Regions from separate parts of the Clostridium sardiniense genome, predicted to be linked through region 3. Evidence: riboswitches for the same ligand, from Rfam matches in the RefSeq annotation. Region 3 holds a riboswitch; each other region holds the start of a gene.

Region 1 (5,385 bases), on a different contig from region 3:
AATTGGAGCGGGATTAGACATAACTAAGCCTGATGGATGTATGATTGTAGATATAGGTGGAGGAACATGTGATGTCGCGGTAATATCATTAGGTGGTGTAGTTGTAAGATCATCTATAAAGGTTGCTGGAGACAGATTTGATGAATCTATAATTAGATATGTAAGAGTAAAGTATAAAATAATGATTGGTGAAAAAACAGCAGAACAAATAAAGATGGAAATAGGTTCAGCCTTTAGCGGATCAAGAAATGAAGAGATGACAGTTAAAGGAAGAAACTTAGTGACAGGTTTACCTGATGAAATAAAACTAACTTCAGATGAGATAGGAGAAGCGCTTAAAGAACCGGTTAGCTTAATAGTAGAAGCTGTTAAGGGAGTATTAGAGAAAACCCCTCCAGAAATAGCTGCTGATATTATGGATAAGGGTATTCTTATGACTGGTGGAGGAGCATTATTACATGGCTTAGATAAGCTTATAGAATCAGAAACTGGGGTAACTGTGAATGTTGCTGAAAATTCAGTTGAAGCTGTTGCGGAAGGTACAGGTTCTGTTTTAGGATATATTGATAAATTAGATAAAACAGTAAATAACCAAGAAATCATATTAGTTGAATAGCATAATAAATAAACCCTGAGTATACTCCGGGTTTATTTTTTTACTTTAATGATGGAGTTTTATCTGGATTAGAATATTCATAGTAGGCATGAAGTATACCTTTAGATATAACTCTTGCCATATTTAGAACTAAGGAGAGTCTGATCGATCTAGTATAGAAAAGATCAGCATTTTCATTAGAATCTATAATGCCAACTATAGATTTGCTTCCAACATCGGGCAATGATTTACCAACGCCCTTTCCAGGTCGTATTGCAAAGTTTCTAATATGAATTTCTCCAATAGAAGATTCCTGCCCTAGGCATGCATCTATACCAAGTATATATGCATTAGGATGCTCTTTAGTTATATTATTTAATTGTTTATCTATATTTAAAGCATGTATAGGATTATTGATTGAACCATACACAGGAAGCGGAAATAGACTTTCCTTTAGTAAGGTACCAACTAATGGTCCTAAACAATCACCAATACATTTATCTGTCCCAATACAAACTATTATAGTATTTTCAGAAAAAGAATCTAAAATAGCTTGAGAAATATTATAATAAGCAAGTGGGGATGTGTGATGAATCCTTTTTTCCATATAAGCACCTCCATGCTTATAATATATGAAGATGTATTTGAAAATAGAATAATTTGAATAAAAATATCTTATATGGAAAGTATTCTCTATAGGAGGTGTATTATGAAAAAGATATTAATTACAAGTATATTAGCTATATCAACTTCACTTGCGGTATATTTTGTTGCTTTTTGGCAACCTAAAGAGGAGATTAATAATAACTTAGTATTGGAAAATTCAAAAAAAACAGAAGATAATAATACAAAAAAAGATAATAATGAAGATACAAATAAAGAAAGTAGTATTGATATAAATAAAAATAATAACTATAATAATGAAGAAAAAAATGAGAAAGATAAGATTAATGATAATTCTTCAAAGAATAAAGAAGATAAAGATAATTTAAATATCTCTAATAATGAAGAAAACAAAGAAAATAAAAATTCAAATAATAGTTCTAATAATAAAAAAGAAGAAACACAAGCTACAAATGCAAAAATATTTAATGTGAATAAAGAGGAGATATTAGGTAATCTTAGTTTAGTTGAAAAAACAAAGTTATTTACAATAGCTAATAAAATATCAACTGTAGATGTAGAAAGAATGAAAAATAGTTTAAAGAAAAATGGAGAGAAAGAGGGAATAACAGAGGTTGTTAGAGTTTTAAAGCTTAGACTTAAATCTGATGATTATAATGAAATAAAAAATATATTATCCCCATATATAAATATAGAATTTCTGGAAAGTTTAGTATAAAAATAAATAAGTATATTGTGATGAAAAAATAAGTATATAGAAGAAAAATAGAGAAATTTTAGTTTAATTTCTTATTTTGATATGTTTTGTCATTTGAAATAAAGAGTATATAAATATATACTAACTATTGTCGGTTGGCCGAAAGGCAAAACGACTTAAAACTTGAAAGAAAATCTGGTGGAGTTCCCGAGTGGCCAAAGGGGGCAGACTGTAAATCTGTTGTCAGTTGACTTCGAAGGTTCGAATCCTTCTTCCACCACCATTCTTAAGGGCGCATAGCTCAGCTGGGAGAGCACCTGCCTTACAAGCAGGGGGTCACAGGTTCGAACCCTGTTGTGCCCACCACAAGTTTTAATAAATAAAAAGTTTAAAGAATATATGCGCTGGCGTGGCTCAATTGGCAGAGCAGCTGACTTGTAATCAGCAGGTTATCGGTTCAAGTCCGATCGCTAGCTCCAAAATGAGGTGGAGTTCCCGAGTGGCCAAAGGGGGCAGACTGTAAATCTGTTGTCAGTTGACTTCGAAGGTTCGAATCCTTCTTCCACCACCATTTTTTATGGGCGCATAGCTCAGCTGGGAGAGCACCTGCCTTACAAGCAGGGGGTCACAGGTTCGAACCCTGTTGTGCCCACCAAACTTTAAACTAATTTTTTAAATATATATGCTGGCGTGGCTCAATTGGCAGAGCAGCTGACTTGTAATCAGCAGGTTATCGGTTCAAGTCCGATCGCTAGCTCCAAATAAGGTGGAGTTCCCGAGTGGCCAAAGGGGGCAGACTGTAAATCTGTTGTCAGTTGACTTCGAAGGTTCGAATCCTTCTTCCACCACCAAAAGCACTAAGATTAATCTTAGTGCTTTTTAATTTTATATAAAAATAATTTTATTAATATAGTGTAGTTATAATAAAATTTTATTATCATTTAAAATATAAATCTATATTATTTAAAACTAAAATATGCTCTATAGATTAGAAACTTTAGTATATAAAATAACAAATAATAAATATTAATAAATTTTATATATTAATAAATAAATATTAAGTTATTATTTTACACCTAATAATATCTACTTTTAATATAATATTAGAACCCTCTAAAATAGGGACTTTATGCATTGGAAAATTATATATAAAGTATAAAAGAATTCAAAAAGTAAAAAAATAGGATATTTTTACACACATAAAATCTATTGACTCTGCAAAATCTATGTGTTACAATTTCTACAGAAATTCAATTAATAAATAAAAAATATATAGACTCTTATCAAGAGAGGTGGAGGGAAACGGCCCTGTGAAGCCCAGCAACCTACATATAATCTTTAATGTTGATTATAAAGTGTGGTGCTAATTCCTGTAGAGCAATCTACAAGATAAGAAAGATTAGGAAACTTGATCTCTTCTTATCGAAGAGTTTTTTTTATTGTCAAAATTCGAAGAAATTTGGAAGGAGAAATATAAATGAAAAGATTATTCACATCAGAATCAGTTACTGAAGGACATCCAGATAAAATTTGTGACCAAATATCAGATTCAGTATTAGATGCTATATTAGAAAAAGATCCACATGCTAGAGTTGCTTGTGAAACATGCACAACAACAGGTATGGTAATGGTTATGGGAGAAATAACAACTAATTGTTATGTTGATATTCCTAAAGTTGTTAGAGAAACAATAAGAGAAATAGGATATGATAGAGCAAAATATGGATTTGACTGTGATACTTGTTCAGTAATGACTGCTATAGATGAGCAATCATCAGATATAGCTATGGGAGTTGATGAAGCTCTTGAATCAAGACAAGGTGAAAAAGATGAAGTTGAAGCAGTAGGTGCCGGAGACCAAGGTATGATGTTTGGTTATGCTACAAACGAAACAGAAGAATTTATGCCAGCTCCAATAGCTATGGCTCATAGATTATCAAGAAGACTTACAGAAGTAAGAAAAAATGGTACATTAGAGTACTTAAGACCAGATGGAAAAACTCAAGTTACAGTTGAGTATGAACATGATAAACCAAAGAGAATAGATGCTATAGTTATCTCAACTCAACATGGTGAAGAAGTAACTTTAGAACAAATCCAAGAAGATTTAAGAAGACATGTTATTGACTACGTGATTCCAGCTGAATTACTAGATGAAAATACTAAGTATTATATAAATCCAACAGGAAGATTCGTTGTTGGTGGACCACAAGGAGATAGTGGATTAACAGGAAGAAAAATAATTGTTGATACATACGGTGGAATGGGAAGACACGGTGGTGGAGCATTCTCAGGAAAAGATCCAACTAAGGTTGATAGATCAGCAGCTTATGCAGCAAGATGGGTTGCTAAGAATTTAGTAGCAGCAGGAGTAGCTGATAAGTTAGAAATTCAATTAGCTTATGCAATTGGAGTTGCTAAGCCAGTATCAATTCAAATAGATACATTTGGAACTGGAAAAGTTGATGAAGCTACTATAGTTAATATAGTAGAAAAAGTATTTGATTTAAGACCAGGAGCTATAATAAGAGATCTTGATCTTAGAAGACCAATATACAAGCAAACAGCAGCTTATGGACATTTTGGTAGAACAGATGCTAATTTACCATGGGAACAATTAAATAAAGTTGAAGAAATTAAAGCTTTATTATAATAAAAGATAAAAAATAAAAAGAAAGATACCTAAAATTAGGTATCTTTCTTTTTGGCTTTTAATAATATTAAATGTATATATTGGAAGAATTTATATATATATATTTGTCGATTGTGTGAGAATATGATATAATTCAGTAAAATTCATATATTTTTCACAATATTCATATGGATTTTACGTTTAATTATATATTTTCGGGGGGAAACGTATGCAAATAATAAGTTATTTAATTTCTGGAGTTTTAATAGCTCTTGGGAATTATTTTTTGTTTGAAAAGAACAAAAGAGTTTTAACTACTGTAAAGGAATTCATAATATACGTGATATCATTCAATATAATATCACTAAGTATATTAAAATTTATTTTGAAAAAAACTTATGTGCTTAAAGCTTCTACATACACAACTGCATTTTCTGTTAAATATATTATTTTTACATTATTTTTAGGGATAATATATTTAGTTATAAAAAGAATTATTAAATCAAAATATAGTTACTTTGTATTAGAAACAGATAAAAAGGGTTGGAAGATAGTAGCAATTAAAGTAGTATCAGTTATATTCGTTGGAATAGGATCATTCTTTTTCTTCTTTTCAAAATGGTTTATTGATTATTTTGGAAATATTACACCAGAACAATTTTTATTTAACTTAAATTCACCTATTAAGGGTACAAGTTCTGATATGTATGCAGAAATTATGATGACACCAGTATTTTCAATTGTAGTTAGTATTGTAATATTCTTAATAATAATAAATTTTAGTTATGATTTATTTATAAATGTAAAAAATACTAAGAAAAAAATACTAAGCCAAAA
Region 2 (5,385 bases), 150 kb from region 3:
CACAATGAACCAATTATTCTCAGCATATGCTCAAGGTAAGCAAGCAAAAGAATTATCAGCAATCTTAGGAGAATCAGCTCTTTCAGATACTGATAAAGCATTTGCTAAATTTGCAGAAGCTTTTGAAAATGAATATGTTTCACAAGGATTTGAAGCAAATAGAACAATCACTGAAACTCTAGATTTAGGTTGGAAGTTATTAGCACTACTTCCTAGAACAGAGCTTAAGAGAATTAGAGATGAGTACCTTGAAAAATATATGCCAAGAGAGGAAGAATAGGCTATGGCTAGATTAAATGTGAATCCTACTAGAATGGAGCTCACAAAGCTGAAAAAGAGATTAACAACAGCTACTAGAGGTCATAAGCTTTTAAAAGATAAGCAAGATGAGTTAATGAGACAATTCATTAATCTTGTTAAGTATAACAATAATCTAAGAAAAGATGTTGAAGGGCAACTTGAAGGATCATTAAAGGATTTCGTTATGGCTAGAGCCGTAATGAGTTCAGAGTTCTTAGAAGAGGCAATTGCTTATCCAAAAGAAAGCATTTCTGTAGATGTTGGAAACAAAAACATAATGAGTGTTAATGTTCCAGTTATGAACTTTAAAAGACAGCTTGAAGGTGACGAAGGTAGTATCTTCCCATATGGATTTGCAAATACATCATCAGAACTTGATGATGCAATAACAAAGCTTTATGGAATATTACCTAAGCTTTTGGAACTTGCAGAAGTAGAAAAGTCATGTCAGCTTATGGCAGATGAAATAGAGAAAACAAGAAGAAGAGTTAATGCTCTAGAATATATGACAATTCCTCAACTTCAAGAGACAATCAAGTACATAAGAATGAAACTTGATGAAAATGAAAGAAGTGCTTTAACTAGACTTATGAAAGTCAAGAGTATGATAGAGCAAAGAGGATAATTAATTCTAAAATACACCTTAGGTTTTCTAAGGTGTATTTATTTTTGAGTTTAAAAAATAAATTAGTTTATGTAAAAAGTGTTTAAAATCAAGATTTTGGTAAAGAATTAAAAGTAAATTAAAATTATCGTAATATAATTGATAATAACCTACATTAATAGTATAATTCTTATAGGTTATAATTTTTTTTACATAGAATTAACAATCTAACCTAATTTAGGAGAAGGAATATATGGATTATTTTATAGAGTTTATGATTTCTTTCATATTGGTTGTAATTTTAATGCCGATATTAATGAAATTATCGCATAAAATTGGTTTTACTGATAAACCTACACAAAGAAAGAAGCACAAAAAAGTAACACCACTATGCGGTGGACTTGCAATGTTTATAGGATTCTTTATAGTATATTATTTCGTTGGAAGTGAAAGTAATTCTGAAAGTATATGGATCTTCATTGGATCTTTATTAATAGTATGTATAGGATTAATAGATGATTTCTATAAATCAGTTGGAAAAGAATTTCCAATACTTCCAAGACTGATAATTCAAATATTAGCAGCAGTATTAATATTTAATGCTGGTGTCGCATTTAAAGGCTTTACTAATCCGTTTACAGGGGATTATGTAGCTCTTAATACTTTTTTACAGTTTGTTTTGAGTATTACTTGGATATTTGGAGTTACGACAGTAATAAATTGGTCAGACGGAATGGATGGACTTGCAGGAGGAATTTCTTTAGTTTCTTCAGGTACATTCTTCATTGCAGCAATTATTTTAGGACAAAGTTACTCAGCATCTACTTCAATCATACTTGCTGGGGCAATTGGAGGATTCTTATTATTCAATAGATATCCTGCAAAGGTATTTATGGGAGACTCAGGTGCAAATTTTTTAGGATTTATTTTAAGTATCATTGCATTAGATGGTGCCTTTAAGCAAGCTACTGTACTTAGCTTATTGTTACCAATATTAGCACTAGCAGTACCTATATTTGATAACTTATTTGTTATATTTAAAAGGTTTAATGAAGGAAAACCAGTGTATCAGGCAGATAGAAGTCAGATGCATTTTAGATTAGAAGAAAAAGGATTAACAAAACCACAAATAGTGCAGTTTATAGTTGGAATAAGCATAGTTTGTTCATTCTTATCTATAGTACTATTATTTTACAATCATCCATAAAATAAGCATCATATTAAAAATGATGCTTATTTTTTTATAAAAATTTAATTATTAGTGTATTACTGATTCATAAATTATAGAAACAATATTTAATAATTATAGATAATATATTAAGTATATTGACACATAAACCATATTTTGTTATTATGATTAGAAAATAAAAAAGGGGGCTTAGATTTATGTATAAGGGGAAGAAGGTAATTCTTAGAGCACATAAGGAAGATGATATAGCAAAACTTAATGACTTTATAAATGATTATGAAGTAAAAAGGCTTCTAAATATTGAAACTTCATTTCCATTAGCACTTTGGCAAGAAGAAGAGTGGGTTAAGAAAAGAAGAGATAATGATCAAACATATGATTTTGCAATTGAAGATTTAGAAAGTGGATGTATAATAGGTGGTTGTAGCATAAACTCTACTAGTATTAAAAATAGAAATTGCATAATTGGAATCATGATTGGGGATAAAGATTATTGGGGAAAAGGTTACGGATATGATGCTCTATCTGTACTTATCAAATTTATCTTTGAAGAATGTAATATGGAAAAAATAAAACTTGGCGTATTTTCATTAAATCCAAGAGCAATTGCTTGTTATAAAAAGCTTGGCTTTAAAGAAGAAGGTCGTCTTAAAAGAGAAATATATAGAGAAGGAAAATATCATGATGAGATATTGATGGCTCTATTTAAAGAAGAATATTTTGAAAATATGAAAGATAAAAATTAGAATATATTTACAAAAAAGTATTTTTAATGTATAATTATACAAAATAGAATATATACTTATCAAGAGTGGTGGAGGGACTGGCCCTATGAAACCCAGCAACCTATGTATAACAATAATTTATTAGGGGTTTTTATATATAAATTTGTTATAGTATGTGGTGCTAATTCCAGATAGATAAGGATATGAGTTTAAGATTAAAGTCTTAGGTGTAATATCCTAGGACTTTTTTATATTTCGAAGTTTAGGATATAAATAAGGGGGCATTATGAATATTAAGGAGATTTTTCATAAAAGAAATTTAGTATTTTCTTTTGAGGTATTTCCTCCAAAGAATAATTCACCAGTTAAAAGTATATATAGAGCTTTAAATGAGCTTTCAGATTTAAAACCGGATTTTATTAGTGTAACCTATGGGGCAGGTGGTAGTCTAATAAATAACAAAACTACAGAGATATCATCACTTATAAAAAATGTGTATAATATAGAACCTTTAGCACATTTAACATGCATATCTTCTAAGAAAGATGATATAGATAAGATAACAGAGAGACTAGAACTTGAAGACGTTAGTAACATACTTGCATTAAGAGGTGATGATAATGGTGACTCTAGAAAAGACTTTAATTATGCAAGTGAGCTCATAAGTTATATAGAAAAAAAGAAAAGATTTAATATAATTTCAGCATGTTATCCAGAAGGCCATATAGAAAATAAATCAATAGATATGGAAATAGATAATATGAAAAGAAAGATAGATTCAGGTACATCAAGCTTTATTTCTCAGCTGTTTTTTGATAACAATATTTATTATGATTTCTTAGATAAGATAAATAAAAATGGAATAAAAACTCCAATTCAAGCTGGAATTATGCCAGTAATAAATAAAAGGCAGATAGAGAGAATAACAGAATTATGCGGTGCAAAAATTCCGCATAAATTCTCAAAAATAATGAATAAGTATGAATATAGTCCAGAAGCTTTAAAAGAAGCAGGTATTGCATATGCAGTTGAACAAATTATAGATTTAGCTTCTAGTGGAGCTCAGGGCATTCATCTTTATACAATGAATAATCCTTATGTTGCAAAAAGGATTAAAGAAAATATTAAGACAGTCATTAAAACAATTAATAATTAGGAGGCAAATGTATGAAAAAAGTAGAAAGTTTTGAACTAGACCACACTAAGGTAAAGGCACCATTTATAAGAAAATGTTGTGTATACGAAGGAGGACATGGTGATAAGATAAGCAAGTTTGATATAAGATTCCTGCAACCTAATAAGGAGGCTTTTGGAACAGCAGCTATGCATGCACTAGAGCATCACCTAGCTTATAATATTAGAGAAAATTTAGATGGAGTTATTGATATATCCCCAATGGGATGTAGAACAGGATTTTATTTAAGTACTTGGGGTGATAAAGATCCTATAGAAATAAAAGCAGCAGTTGAGACAGTTCTTAGAAATTTATTAAAATCAGAGGATATACCAGCAAGTAATGAAGTTCAATGTGGAAATTATAAAGATATTTCTCTTTTTGGAGCAAAGGAATATGCAAAAGATGTAATTAGCAAAGGATTCTCACTTAATATATATGGAGAGTAGTGGGAGGGAGATTACTCTTCAGGAATCAGAAATTTTAAGATACTTAGGATATAGAGGGCAAGAGAAGCCCAAAAATATTATGAATAAAATTTCGGGTGTAAAGAAAGAGTGTAGAGATTTCTTTACACCTAAATTTATTTATGAAGAGTATAATCTTAAGAAAAGAGAAAATAAAATTGAACTTATAGGTACTAACTTGCTTTTAGAAGGAATAGATATATATAATTTGTTAAAAGACTGTGATAGGTGTGTGCTGATGGCTGTGACCCTTGGAAATGATGTAGAGAGACGGATAAGATTTTATGAAAAAGTAGACTTAACAAAGGGATTAATATTTGATGCTTGTGCAACTACAGGTGTTGAAGAAGTTTGTGATTTAGTAGAAGAAGAGATAAAATCTAAGTATGTAAATGAAGGTGAGGAGCTAACATTTAGATATAGCCCAGGATATGGAGATTTAGATTTAAGTATACAAAAGGATTTTATAAATGTATTAAATTGTGAAAGAAGAATAGGAGTCAAGGTTTCAGAACATATGGTTTTATTTCCAAGGAAATCAGTAACTGCTATTTTAGGTATAAAAAAATATAGTGGAAAAAAGGGAAAGAAGAGTTGTATAAATTGTAATAATTATGATAGATGTGTATATAGAAAAGAGGGAATAGATTTTGAATGTAAGAGAGTATATTAAAGATAATATTTTAGTTTTTGATGGAGCTATGGGAACAATGCTTCAAAACTTAGGCTTAAAACTTGGAGAAAATCCAGAAATATTTAATATAACCCATAGAGAAGAAATAATAAAGATACATAAAGATTATATAAATTCTGGAGCAAAGATTATAACAACAAACACATTTGGGGCAAATGAGCTTAAATTAAAAAATACAAAATTTTCTGTAGAAGAAATAATAAAATCTGGAGTTGATTTAGCTAAAAAAGCA
Region 3 (5,385 bases):
AACTAACCTATAAATAGGATTTTTTGAGGTGAATTGATGTTTTTAATTCGTAAAGCTATTCCTGATGATGCATTGGGAATAACTATAGTAAACGTGTATACATGGAAAATAACCTATACAGGGTTGATACCTGATGAACTGATTGATAAAAGAATTGATAACCTGAAATATTTAGCTAAAGAAATAAGAGAAGATATAGAAAAGAATAATAATTTCATTGTAGCGTCTATTGAAAATACAATTATCGGATTCTGTAGTTACGGAAACTCAAGAAATGAATCATTTATGGATTCAGGAGAAATTAATGCACTTTATGTACTTCATGGTTTCCAGGGTGAGGGTTTAGGTAAAAAACTATTTTTAGCTGCTACTAAGGAATTAAAACATATAGGATATTCTTCAGTAATAATAAATTGTCTACAAGGAAATCCATCTATAGAGTTTTACAAACATATGGGTGGAAATATTGTATCAAAAAGAAAAGATGAAATCAAAGGTACAGTTATTACTGAAGATATTATATATATTAAAATATAAGGATAGCATATATAGAATTTTATAAAGACAATATTAATACTATACAAAGCTAACAGAAAACGGACAAGTTTACACTTGTCCGTTTAATTGTTGCTATTTATAAACAACGATTTAAAGTATAGACCAGTTTTAAAATGCCGGAATAACCGCTCCATCATATTTCTCATTTATAAAGTTTTTAACATTCTCTGATGTTAAAGTTTCTGTTAAGTCTTTAATCTTTTGGCTATCTTTATCAGCTTCTTTAACAGCTATAATATTTGCATATTGTTCTGCTGCTTTTGAGTCCTTATCTTCTACAATAAGCGCATCATTTTTAACTGAGAATCCAGCATCTATTGCATAGTTTCCATTTATAACAGCTGCATCAACGTCATCTAATGCTCTTGGAATTGCAGCTGCTTCTAATTCTTTAAATTCAAAATTTTTCTTATTTTCTGTTATATCTTTTGGAGTTACAAGCTCTCCCTCTTTAACCTTTATAAGTCCATGAGATTCTAAAAGTTTAAGTGCTCTTGCTTCATTTGATGGATCATTTGGAATTGCTATAGTTGCTCCATCTTTTAAATCCTTAATATCTTTTATATTTTTTGAATATAATCCTAAAGGCTCTAAATGAACTTTTGCTGTATAAGTTAATCCCAAATTCTCTGCTTCATTTTGTTTATTCAAATATGGTATATGTTGAAAGAAGTTTGCATCTAAACTTCCCTCTGATAATGCCTTATTAGGTGTAACATAATCTGTAAATTCTTTTATATTTACTTTATATCCCTTTTCCTCTAACTTAGGTTTTATATGTTCTACAATCTCCTTATGTGGAACTGGTGTAACTCCAATTGTTATTGTTTTATCGTCTTTAGAACTGCCCCCGCATCCTACTAACGCTAATGATAAAACTCCTACTAGAACTGTTGATATTAATCCTCTTTTTTTCATATTGAAAATCCCCCTTATTATTTATTGCTTTTTGCTAAATTTAATTTTTATTTTGAAAGTTTCTTATAAAAATAATTTCCTAAAGTCTGTAAAACTTGAACTATGATTATTAAAAGTATTACTGTTACTATCATATAATCTGTTTCATATCTATGGTATCCATATCTTATAGCAACATCTCCAAGTCCTCCTCCAGCTACTGCCCCCGCCATAGCTGAATATCCAATTACGCTTATTATTGTTAATGTTAATCCGGAAATCATAGCTGGTATTGCTTCTTTAAACATTACCTTAAATATTATTTGACTATCTGTTGCCCCAAATGATTTTGCAGCTTCAATTACCCCTTTGTCCACTTCTCTTAATGCACTTTCTATTATTCTTGCAATAAAAGGTGCTGTTGCAATAGCAAGCGGAACTATCATAGCCTCTTTTCCAACAGTTGTCCCAACTATCAATTTACTAAGTGGGAATAATGCTACCATAAGTATTACAAATGGAAAACTTCTTAAAATATTTACTATAAAATCTAATACTCTATATACACTTTTATTTGGCTTTAATCCATCTGGTGCAGTTAATGTAAGAACTATGGCTATTATAATTCCAGCTATTAATGCACAAATTGTAGATAATATTACCATATAGGCCGTTTCACCTGTAGCTTTTAATATTTCTTCAAACATCTATAATACCTCCCACTGAACATTCTTTCTTCTTAAATAATCTAATATATAGACCTCATCTTCCCTATTGATACTTATAACTAAACTTCCAAGTACATCCCCTCTAAATCTTTCAAGTTTGCCCCAAACTATTGAAAAATCTTTATTTGTATCCTTTGCCATCTTAGTTATAAGCGCATTCTCTGAGAAGTCTTTTGGGAAGAATATTTTTATATTGACTCCATCATCAGGTAATATATCTATATCGTCATCCCCTAAGAATTTTTTAAGCGAAAGTCCTGGTTTTAAGAATAAATCTGCTGACTTACCTTGTGCTTTAACTACTCCATCTTCTAAAAGTGTTATCTCTTCGCATACCTCCTTAACAACTTCCATTTGGTGGGTTACTATAACTATGGTTATTCCAAGTTCTTTATTTATTCTTGATAATAGTGATAGTATATCTTTAGTTGTCTTTGGATCTAGTGCTGATGTTGCTTCATCACATAATAAAATCTTTGGTTCTAAAGCTAATGCTCTTGCAATTGCCACCCTTTGCTTTTGTCCCCCACTAAGCTCAGCTGGCTTACTACTTGCTTTATCTTCTAGAGATACTAATCTTAATAATTCTAATACTCTCTCATTTATCTTTTCTTTGCTAAATCCCCAAACCTCTAAAGGTAATGCAATATTTTCATAAACATTCTTACGGCTTAAGAGGTTAAAACTTTGAAAAATCATTCCAAGGTCTTTTCTAAGTTCCCTTATCTCTTTTTTATTTAGTGTTTTAATCTCCTTTCCCATTACTTTTATTGAACCTGAATCATAACTCTCAAGCCCATTTAAACATCTTAGCAATGTTGATTTACCTGCCCCACTATGTCCAATTATTCCATATATCGCTCCTTTCTTTATCTCTAATGATATATCTTTTAAAACCTCTGATTTTCCAAAATTCTTTTTTATGCTCTCTATCTTTATCATAAATTTTGCCCCCTTTTATGAAAATAAATAAGAGTAGAAAAATACCTTTTAATGATTCTTTAACTCTTGGTTAAAAAATAGGTTTCTTCTACTCTTTGCATCTTAAACTTAATAAAATAAAAAATGCACTAGAGAATAAATCCCTAGTGCATGATATAATCACCCTATTAATTTATTCTCTCATCTATCAGCAATTATCTTGCTGCAGGATTTAGCACCACACGTAACAATAAAGTATAAATACTCATAACAAATAAACTCCTCACTCCTGAAGAATCTATAATCGAACATTTAGTATTGTCCGTAGGTTGCCGGGTTTCATAGGGCCAGTCCCTCCACCACTCTTGATAAGAAACCTAATATTTAGTTTTAATATTCTAATTTTAAAATTTTTTCAAACTTCTTGTATATTAATATAATATTTAAAAAAAGTTTTGTCAATAATAAATTTCCAGTAATTTATCAATGTTTTTATAATATTTTTTCTAGACAGATAAAATCCCCGTCTTTTCCTTGAAGATTTATCACTCCAACCTCTTCATATCCACTTCCTATATATAGCTTCTTAGCTCTTATATTTTCAGTGTTTGTATCTAGTCTTATATGTGATAATTCACGTCGTATGCATTCCTCTTCAATAAACTTTAAAAGTCTTTTTCCATTACCACTTCTTGAAAACTTGGGACTTACCATTAATCTATGTATAACTAAAGCTTTTTGTGAATTACTCCATTTTAGTTTTTTATAATTTATATCTTCAGAGCTATTTAAAACTACAGCTCCAACAATATTATTTTTTATATTATATTCTGAATCCTCAGATTCCATTACAAATAAATCTCCATTTTTAAGATCCATTTCAAAATCTTTAATAGTTGGATATTCCTTTGTCCAATTAAGCCCTGTCCCTACACCGCTTTCTAATACCTCATCTATCATTAGTTTTATTTGATTTAAATCCCCATACTTAGCTACCCTAAACTTCATTATATCCTCCATACTAATTAAAATATTTCTGTTTCTTCCTCAATATCTATAATTTTCCCTTCAATGTTTTCTTCTAAGAAATCTAATATCTTTTCCTTTGTAGAATGTGCTATTTTTACATTGCCACATACAGCTGCTATACCAATAACCATAAACTTATGCTCATCTTGCCTATCAACTTCTCCAACTGATATGTTAAATTTATTTTTTAATCTTTGAGTAACACTTCTAACTATCATTCTTTTTTCTTTTAAGGAACCTACCCAAGAATTTCTTATTGTTATTTTCATAAGTAAAATATCCATGTTTAAACTTCCCTTCATCTCATTAATTGATTCTGCATTAATTCCGTAATTTGTATATATTTATAATAATATAAATTTATAATATTATAAATTATAATATTATAAATTTCACAAAAAATAATCAAGTTATTCATTAATTATATTATTTATGAATAACTTGATACTTATTATAAAATTTCATAACATTTATACCTTAAATAAAAAATTAATAACCTACTATATTTTATCATTATGTACTTTTTGTAAAATATTCAATTCAATTAAATATCTCTTCAAAAAAAATGTTATAATTCAAGTGTAATTTTTTGAATTTAAGTAGATTTATTCAAATAATTTAGAATTTAATATGTAATTTGTAATTAAACTTTTTCTACTGATTTTTAATATAATATACGAAATTTATTTTTAGGAGATGAGACTATGAACATAGATTATTTTATTAAACTGGCTCTAGATATTTTCTGTATTTTTATATTTACTTGTTGGGTTAGATATTCTTTTAAAAATGAAAAAGGATTAAGTTATAAAGCTTTAACAATTTTATTATTAACTAATGAAGTTGCTTCTACTATAGAAAACTTTTCTGAAAATATATATAATCACATATATTTTATTTTCTATATAATTCAAGGTATAGCTCTAATAATAATTTTATATAGTGGTCTAAAATCATTATTTACTTTAATTAAAAAATTTAATAACGAAAAAATTAAAATAGAATATTAAAGAATAATAGAAGAAAACTATATTTGACTGTATAAACTATTTATATTAATAAAAAAGGCTAAGAATCTTAAAAGATTTTTAGCCTTTTTTTATTTTTAAACTTAAATACTATTCTACTATAGCAATTACTTCAATTTCAACAGGTGCATCTAGTGGTAATTTAGCAACTTCCACACAGCTTCTTGCAGGTGGTTCACCTTGGAAGAATGTTGCATAAACTTCATTAACAGCAGCAAAATCAT
Region 4 (5,385 bases), on a different contig from region 3:
CTTTTGGCCATTAAAGGAGTTTTTGTTAAAACATAACCTCTTCTTTCTTCTTCATCTTCAATCCATCTTTGAAGAGTTTGAATTATTCTAGATCCCTTTGGCATTATTAGAGGAAGACCTTGACCTACATTTTCATCAGTAGTGAATAATTTTAATTCTCTACCTAGTTTGTTGTGGTCTCTCTTTTTAGCTTCTTCTAAAGCTTCTAAATGTTCTTCTAGATCTTTATTCTTTAAGAATGCAGTACCATATATTCTAGCAAGCATCTTGTTTTTTTCGTCGCCTCTCCAGTAAGCACCAGCAGTTCTTAAAAGTTTGATACCTTTCATTGGCTTAAGTGACATTACGTGAGGTCCAGCGCATAGGTCTACGAAGTCTCCCATTTTGTAGAATGAAATAATCTCATCTTCCCCTAAATCATTTATAAGTTCAACCTTGTAAGGTTCGTCTTTCATAAGCTCTAAAGCTTCATTTCTTGGTAATTCAAATCTTTCAATTTGAGGATTTTCTTTAACTATTTTTTTCATTTCAGCTTCGATTTTTTCTAAATCTTGTGCACTAAATGCACCTTCTTTATCAAAATCATAGTAGAATCCATCTTCGATTGCAGGTCCTATAGCAATCTTAACCTCTGGGAATAATCTTTTAACAGCATAAGCTAATACGTGTGATGCACTGTGTCTTAAAGCATCTTTTCCTTCTTGTGAATCAAAAGTGCAAAGACCAACTTCACAATCTTCGTTTATTGTATGACGTAAATCAACAACCTCTCCATTTACTAATCCGCAGAAAGCATTTCTAGCTAATCCTTCGCTAATACTTTTTGCTACGTCTAAAACTGATACACCTTTTTCAAATTCTTTAACTGATCCGTCTTTTAAACTAACTTTAATCATCTTAAAAAACTCCTTTCTTTCTTTATATTAAAACTAAAAATTATTTACTAAAATAAAAAAACTCCGTCTCTAAAAATTAGAGACGAAGTATAATATCCGTGGTTCCACTCTAGTTATTCTTAAGATTAAATCTTAAGAATCACTTTAATATGTCGTAACGTGACAATGACGGACTGGATTGGAGTCACTCCGAGTTAGTTTTCTGTTAAGCTCATATAAAAGTACTTACAGCTAATGTACTCTCTCTCTGTAAATGAGGATTTAACATACTCTTCTCATCAATGTGTTTATCTTCTTAAGTTAATTTATATTATAATCATACAAATTTCAGATGTCAATAAATGCTTTCATAAAGTTTCTCGAGTTTAATATTTTCGAGCAATTCTTCAGAATAGTAAGATTTACCCATTAAAATAAATATAATATCTTCTTTTTTATAGCCTTCTTTATATAATTTTATATCTTTTGTCAAACGCTTAACCATATTGGTAGAAGCGTTTAATATATTACAAAGTTCCTTAAAAGAGTAGTATCTTTTGGGAAGAAGTTTATATAGCTTTTTTTGTAATTTAATTTTATAAGAAATATCTGTTTCAAGAGAGTGATGTGGTCCTAATCTTCCACGATGGTGATATTCGCATAGATACATATAATTTAACTCTATATCAAAACCACCTTCATTTTTATGAACAATGTGATGAATATCAGCTTCTTTATTACATATTTCACAAAAATACAATGATAAACCTCCTTAATCTATATTTAATAATTATAGATAAAAAAATTAGTTAAATCAATTAACAGAATATTTATATAAAATAAAAAATTAAATTGTATAAATCAAGGGTAAAAACAATAAAAAATGGTATAATATACTATATAATATATTATATTGAGATTTATGAAGAAGGGTGATATTTATGAGAGATAACTACAATTCATTTAATTTCTGGACTAATAATGTTAACGAACACAAAGCAATAAGAGGGCATGCTTTTACAAATGAATTGCCAACAAGCAAATCGGTATATATACATGCACTTATATTTTCTAACAAAAATGGAATAGAAAATATTTATTCATACTTTTCAAATCCAAGAGTGTTATTAGGCTATATACAACACTCATTTTGTCAAAAAGCATTCTATAAATGGGCATATGGAACAGAAAAATTAGTAATGAAAATTCCAGCCGTTTCAACTTGTGATCTAATAAATAATCTTTTGAAAAAGAATAAAATTTCCAAAGAAGAAGCAAAAATAATGAAAGAACAATATACATTTTTAAGTAATCTATGGGATAAAGATGACAGCGAAATTATAACGGAGTTAGTGAAGTTTGCAAAAGAGTTTAATAAGGTTTGGGTTGGAGATAACAAACAATTCTTATATATAAAAGTATTCAAAACAGCAAAGGACTTAGGAGAATTCATTGATGATTCAATAAGAATGACAAACAAGGAAGAAGAGTTTAAATAAGGAATAGGATTATCATTAGATCAATGGAGAGAAGTATACTTAAAGGTTGGAGAAGATAAGGAATGCTCAAATATATTTAGAAAAATTCTTTTAAATAAATTATCAGAAACACTTTAATAAGGTTAATGTAAATAAGCAATTCATTTAGGTATATGAATTGCTTATTTTTATTAAATTAATATTCAAATTAGTATTAATTTGAATTATTTAGGAATATTAGTAACTTATAAATGTTGACATAGTCTATTAACATTGTTACAATAAAGCATAATCAAAATTAAAAAAAGTCTTATCAAGAGTGGTGGAGGGACTGGCCCTATGAAACCCGGCAACCTACTAATAATTAAGGTGGGAATGACTATAAGAGAATCAATGTATAACATGCATTGATTGTTTGTCATTTTTAATTATAGAGTGTGGTGCTAAATCCAGCAGTGAAAACTGATAGATAAGTAGTATTTATAGAGTGTATATAAAGCTTCTGATTTCTATCAGAAGCTTTTTTATTTTGTGTATAGGAACTTTAGGGAGGGCAAAAAATGAACAAAGAGAATAAAGGGAATTGGTGGGCGCTTTTACCATTAATAGTGTTTGTGGTTGTATATGTTGGAATTGCAATAATTGCAAAGGATTTTTATGCAGTTTCTGTGATAATACCATTTTTAATTGCATCAGTTGTGGCTTTAGTTATGAATACTAAAGTTAGATTTGAAGAAAAACTACAGATTTTCTGCAAAGGAGCAGGAGATACTAATATAATCTTAATGATTTTAATATTTATATTAGCAGGAGCATTTGCAGCTGTTGCTAAATCTATGGGGGCAGTTGATTCAACTGTAAACTTAGGGCTTTCAGTATTACCACCAAATCTTTTGGTAACAGGAATATTTATAGTTGCATGCTTCATAGCATTATCAGTTGGAACATCAATGGGAACAATAGTTGCGCTTGTACCAATAGCACTTGGAGTATCTGAAAAGACTGGAATAGCTGTAGCCTTAGTAGTTGGAGCTGTTGTAAGCGGAGCAATGTTTGGGGACAACTTATCAATTATATCTGATACAACAATAGCAGCAACAAGAACACAGGGCTGTGATATGAGAGATAAGTTTAGAATGAACTTTAAAATAGTATTACCAGCTGCAATAATTACAGCAATTATTTTTATGGTTATAACTAGTGGAACGGAAGCTATTAGCTTAGGTAGTTATGATTATAGCTTAATAAAAATCGTTCCATACATAGGTGTTTTAGTTGCAGCACTTGCAGGAATAAATGTTATATTTGTTTTAGCATCTGGAATAATTTTAGCAGGGACTATCGGAATTGGGACTGGAAGTTTTGATATTATAGGACTTTTTAAAAGTATGGCAGAAGGTATAAATGGTATGAGTGAATTAATAATAATATCATTATTAATAGCTGGTATGGTTGCAATTATAAAATACAATGGAGGAATTGACTTTATACTTCATAAGGGATTAAAAAACTTTAAAACTAGAAGAGGTGCAGAGCTTGGAATTGGAGCTTTAGCAAGCTTAGTTGATATATGTACTGCAAATAATACAATAGCAATAGTTACAGTAGGACCAATTGCTAAAGACATATCAAATGAATTTGATTTAGAGCCAAAGAGAGTTGCAGGTATTATGGACATGTTCGCATGTGCATTCCAAGGGATAATACCTTATGGTGCTCAGCTTATATCAGCAGCAGGACTTGCGGCAATATCACCTATTGAAATAATGCAATATCTGTTCTACCCATATCTAATGGGTATATCAGCGGTAGTTGCTATAATATTTTACTGGAGTAGAAGAAAAGAAGAAAATAGAGTAAAATAAAAAAGCCCGAGTTTGGGCTTTTTTATTTTAGTACATCTAGTTTACTAGGCATATGCATTGGGATGAGATTCCAAGACCTTCTCCAGTAAAACCAAGTCCTTCTTCTGTAGTAGCTTTAATGTTTATTTGATTAAACTCTATGTTTAATGCCGCTGCTACATTACGTCTCATTATCTCTATATAAGGAGCCATCTTTGGCTTTTGTGAAATTATTGTTGCATCGATATTACCTATCTTATAGTCATGAACCTTTAAAAGATTTCCAACTTCTTTAAGAAGAGCTATGCTTGATATCCCTTTATACTTTGGGTCAGTATCAGGGAAATGTGTACCTATATCACCTAATGCTGTAGCTCCAAGTAGTGAGTCCATAATTGCATGAATGAGAACGTCGGCATCAGAGTGACCTAATAATCCAAGTTCATAAGGGATTGTAACGCCACCTAAAATCAAATCTCTACCTTGAACTAAACGATGTACATCATAACCTAAGCCAATACGCATATCTTTCACCTCTCTAATATTTCTTCTATAAGTTTAACATAAAAATATAGTATAAAGAAGTAAACGGTATTAACCTCGCGACGCTTATACTTAAAATCAACATAAATAACATTTGATTTCATAAAAAAATCACCGATACAATTAGTGCTTTTTATAATATATTACAAAAGTATTTAATAAATGATTATTAATTTGTAATTTCATTTAAAAAAAACAGGTATTTAGGTATAATTAAATATAAGAATAGATATTATTTGACAAAAATAATGTCGACGTAGGGGGGAGCGTATAGATTTGGAGATATTCGATAGAAATAAATATAAATTTTCAGATATACCAAGTTTAGTAGAGATAAGTGATGAGGTAAATAAAGCTAGAGCGGAGCAGATATCTTTGATGGAGAAAGAACTTTATTCTTATAAAGTTCTAATACAAGATTTATTTGCGTACTCTCCAAGTGATAAGGATAGAAATACAATATTAAATATAGCTTTTTACATAATAGGAGAAGTAGAGTTATTAGAGTTTATACAAGATAAGAAAAAATTACCTCCTAATATATTATCTAAGAAGACTATGCAGCCAAGAAAGTTTATAGAGGAATGGAATGATTATATAATTACATACACTATTATATTTTCAAATCCTAATTATAAACTTATA

The links. Region 3 has a riboswitch for S-adenosylmethionine ahead of K5V21_RS07465 (methionine ABC transporter ATP-binding protein). Riboswitches for the same ligand answer to the same signal wherever they lie in the genome.
Region 1: it holds a riboswitch for S-adenosylmethionine, as region 3 does, so the genes downstream of both, metK (methionine adenosyltransferase) here and K5V21_RS07465 (methionine ABC transporter ATP-binding protein) in region 3, are expected to answer to the same signal.
Region 2: it holds a riboswitch for S-adenosylmethionine, as region 3 does, so the genes downstream of both, metF (methylenetetrahydrofolate reductase [NAD(P)H]) here and K5V21_RS07465 (methionine ABC transporter ATP-binding protein) in region 3, are expected to answer to the same signal.
Region 4: it holds a riboswitch for S-adenosylmethionine, as region 3 does, so the genes downstream of both, K5V21_RS04000 (Na+/H+ antiporter NhaC family protein) here and K5V21_RS07465 (methionine ABC transporter ATP-binding protein) in region 3, are expected to answer to the same signal.

What each region holds. Positions count from the first base shown of each region.
Region 1 covers NZ_JAIKTU010000007.1:74,756-80,140, forward strand. Annotated here, with positions in the region: gene mreB (rod shape-determining protein MreB) at 1-616, shown strand, start outside; gene yyaC (spore protease YyaC) at 657-1,202, opposite strand; gene K5V21_RS09795 (hypothetical protein) at 1,305-1,937, shown strand; tRNA gene K5V21_RS09800 (tRNA-Tyr) at 2,114-2,199, shown strand; tRNA gene K5V21_RS09805 (tRNA-Val) at 2,207-2,282, shown strand; tRNA gene K5V21_RS09810 (tRNA-Thr) at 2,320-2,395, shown strand; tRNA gene K5V21_RS09815 (tRNA-Tyr) at 2,402-2,487, shown strand; tRNA gene K5V21_RS09820 (tRNA-Val) at 2,496-2,571, shown strand; tRNA gene K5V21_RS09825 (tRNA-Thr) at 2,601-2,676, shown strand; tRNA gene K5V21_RS09830 (tRNA-Tyr) at 2,682-2,767, shown strand; SAM riboswitch class I at 3,194-3,312, shown strand; gene metK (methionine adenosyltransferase) at 3,394-4,569, shown strand; gene K5V21_RS09840 (LTA synthase family protein) at 4,778-5,385, shown strand, end outside.
Region 2 covers NZ_JAIKTU010000005.1:7,568-12,952, reverse strand. Annotated here, with positions in the region: gene K5V21_RS06810 (V-type ATP synthase subunit B) at 1-280, shown strand, start outside; gene K5V21_RS06805 (V-type ATP synthase subunit D) at 284-925, shown strand; gene K5V21_RS06800 (MraY family glycosyltransferase) at 1,158-2,111, shown strand; gene K5V21_RS06795 (GNAT family N-acetyltransferase) at 2,291-2,839, shown strand; SAM riboswitch class I at 2,893-3,020, shown strand; gene metF (methylenetetrahydrofolate reductase [NAD(P)H]) at 3,105-3,974, shown strand; gene K5V21_RS06785 (S-ribosylhomocysteine lyase) at 3,986-4,441, shown strand; gene K5V21_RS06780 (vitamin B12 dependent-methionine synthase activation domain-containing protein) at 4,521-5,132, shown strand; gene K5V21_RS06775 (homocysteine S-methyltransferase family protein) at 5,110-5,385, shown strand, end outside.
Region 3 covers NZ_JAIKTU010000005.1:158,103-163,487, forward strand. Annotated here, with positions in the region: gene K5V21_RS07450 (GNAT family N-acetyltransferase) at 37-537, shown strand; gene K5V21_RS07455 (MetQ/NlpA family ABC transporter substrate-binding protein) at 667-1,476, opposite strand; gene K5V21_RS07460 (methionine ABC transporter permease) at 1,524-2,162, opposite strand; gene K5V21_RS07465 (methionine ABC transporter ATP-binding protein) at 2,163-3,125, opposite strand; SAM riboswitch class I at 3,303-3,479, opposite strand; gene K5V21_RS07470 (GNAT family N-acetyltransferase) at 3,597-4,112, opposite strand; gene K5V21_RS07475 (DUF503 domain-containing protein) at 4,130-4,417, opposite strand; gene K5V21_RS07480 (hypothetical protein) at 4,838-5,143, shown strand; gene K5V21_RS07485 (RidA family protein) at 5,252-5,385, opposite strand, start outside.
Region 4 covers NZ_JAIKTU010000003.1:115,175-120,559, reverse strand. Annotated here, with positions in the region: gene thrS (threonine--tRNA ligase) at 1-896, opposite strand, end outside; T-box leader at 972-1,187, opposite strand; gene K5V21_RS04010 (HNH endonuclease signature motif containing protein) at 1,231-1,635, opposite strand; gene K5V21_RS04005 (hypothetical protein) at 1,817-2,374, shown strand; SAM riboswitch class I at 2,661-2,829, shown strand; gene K5V21_RS04000 (Na+/H+ antiporter NhaC family protein) at 2,914-4,218, shown strand; gene ispF (2-C-methyl-D-erythritol 2,4-cyclodiphosphate synthase) at 4,255-4,722, opposite strand; gene K5V21_RS03990 (anti-sigma factor domain-containing protein) at 5,017-5,385, shown strand, end outside.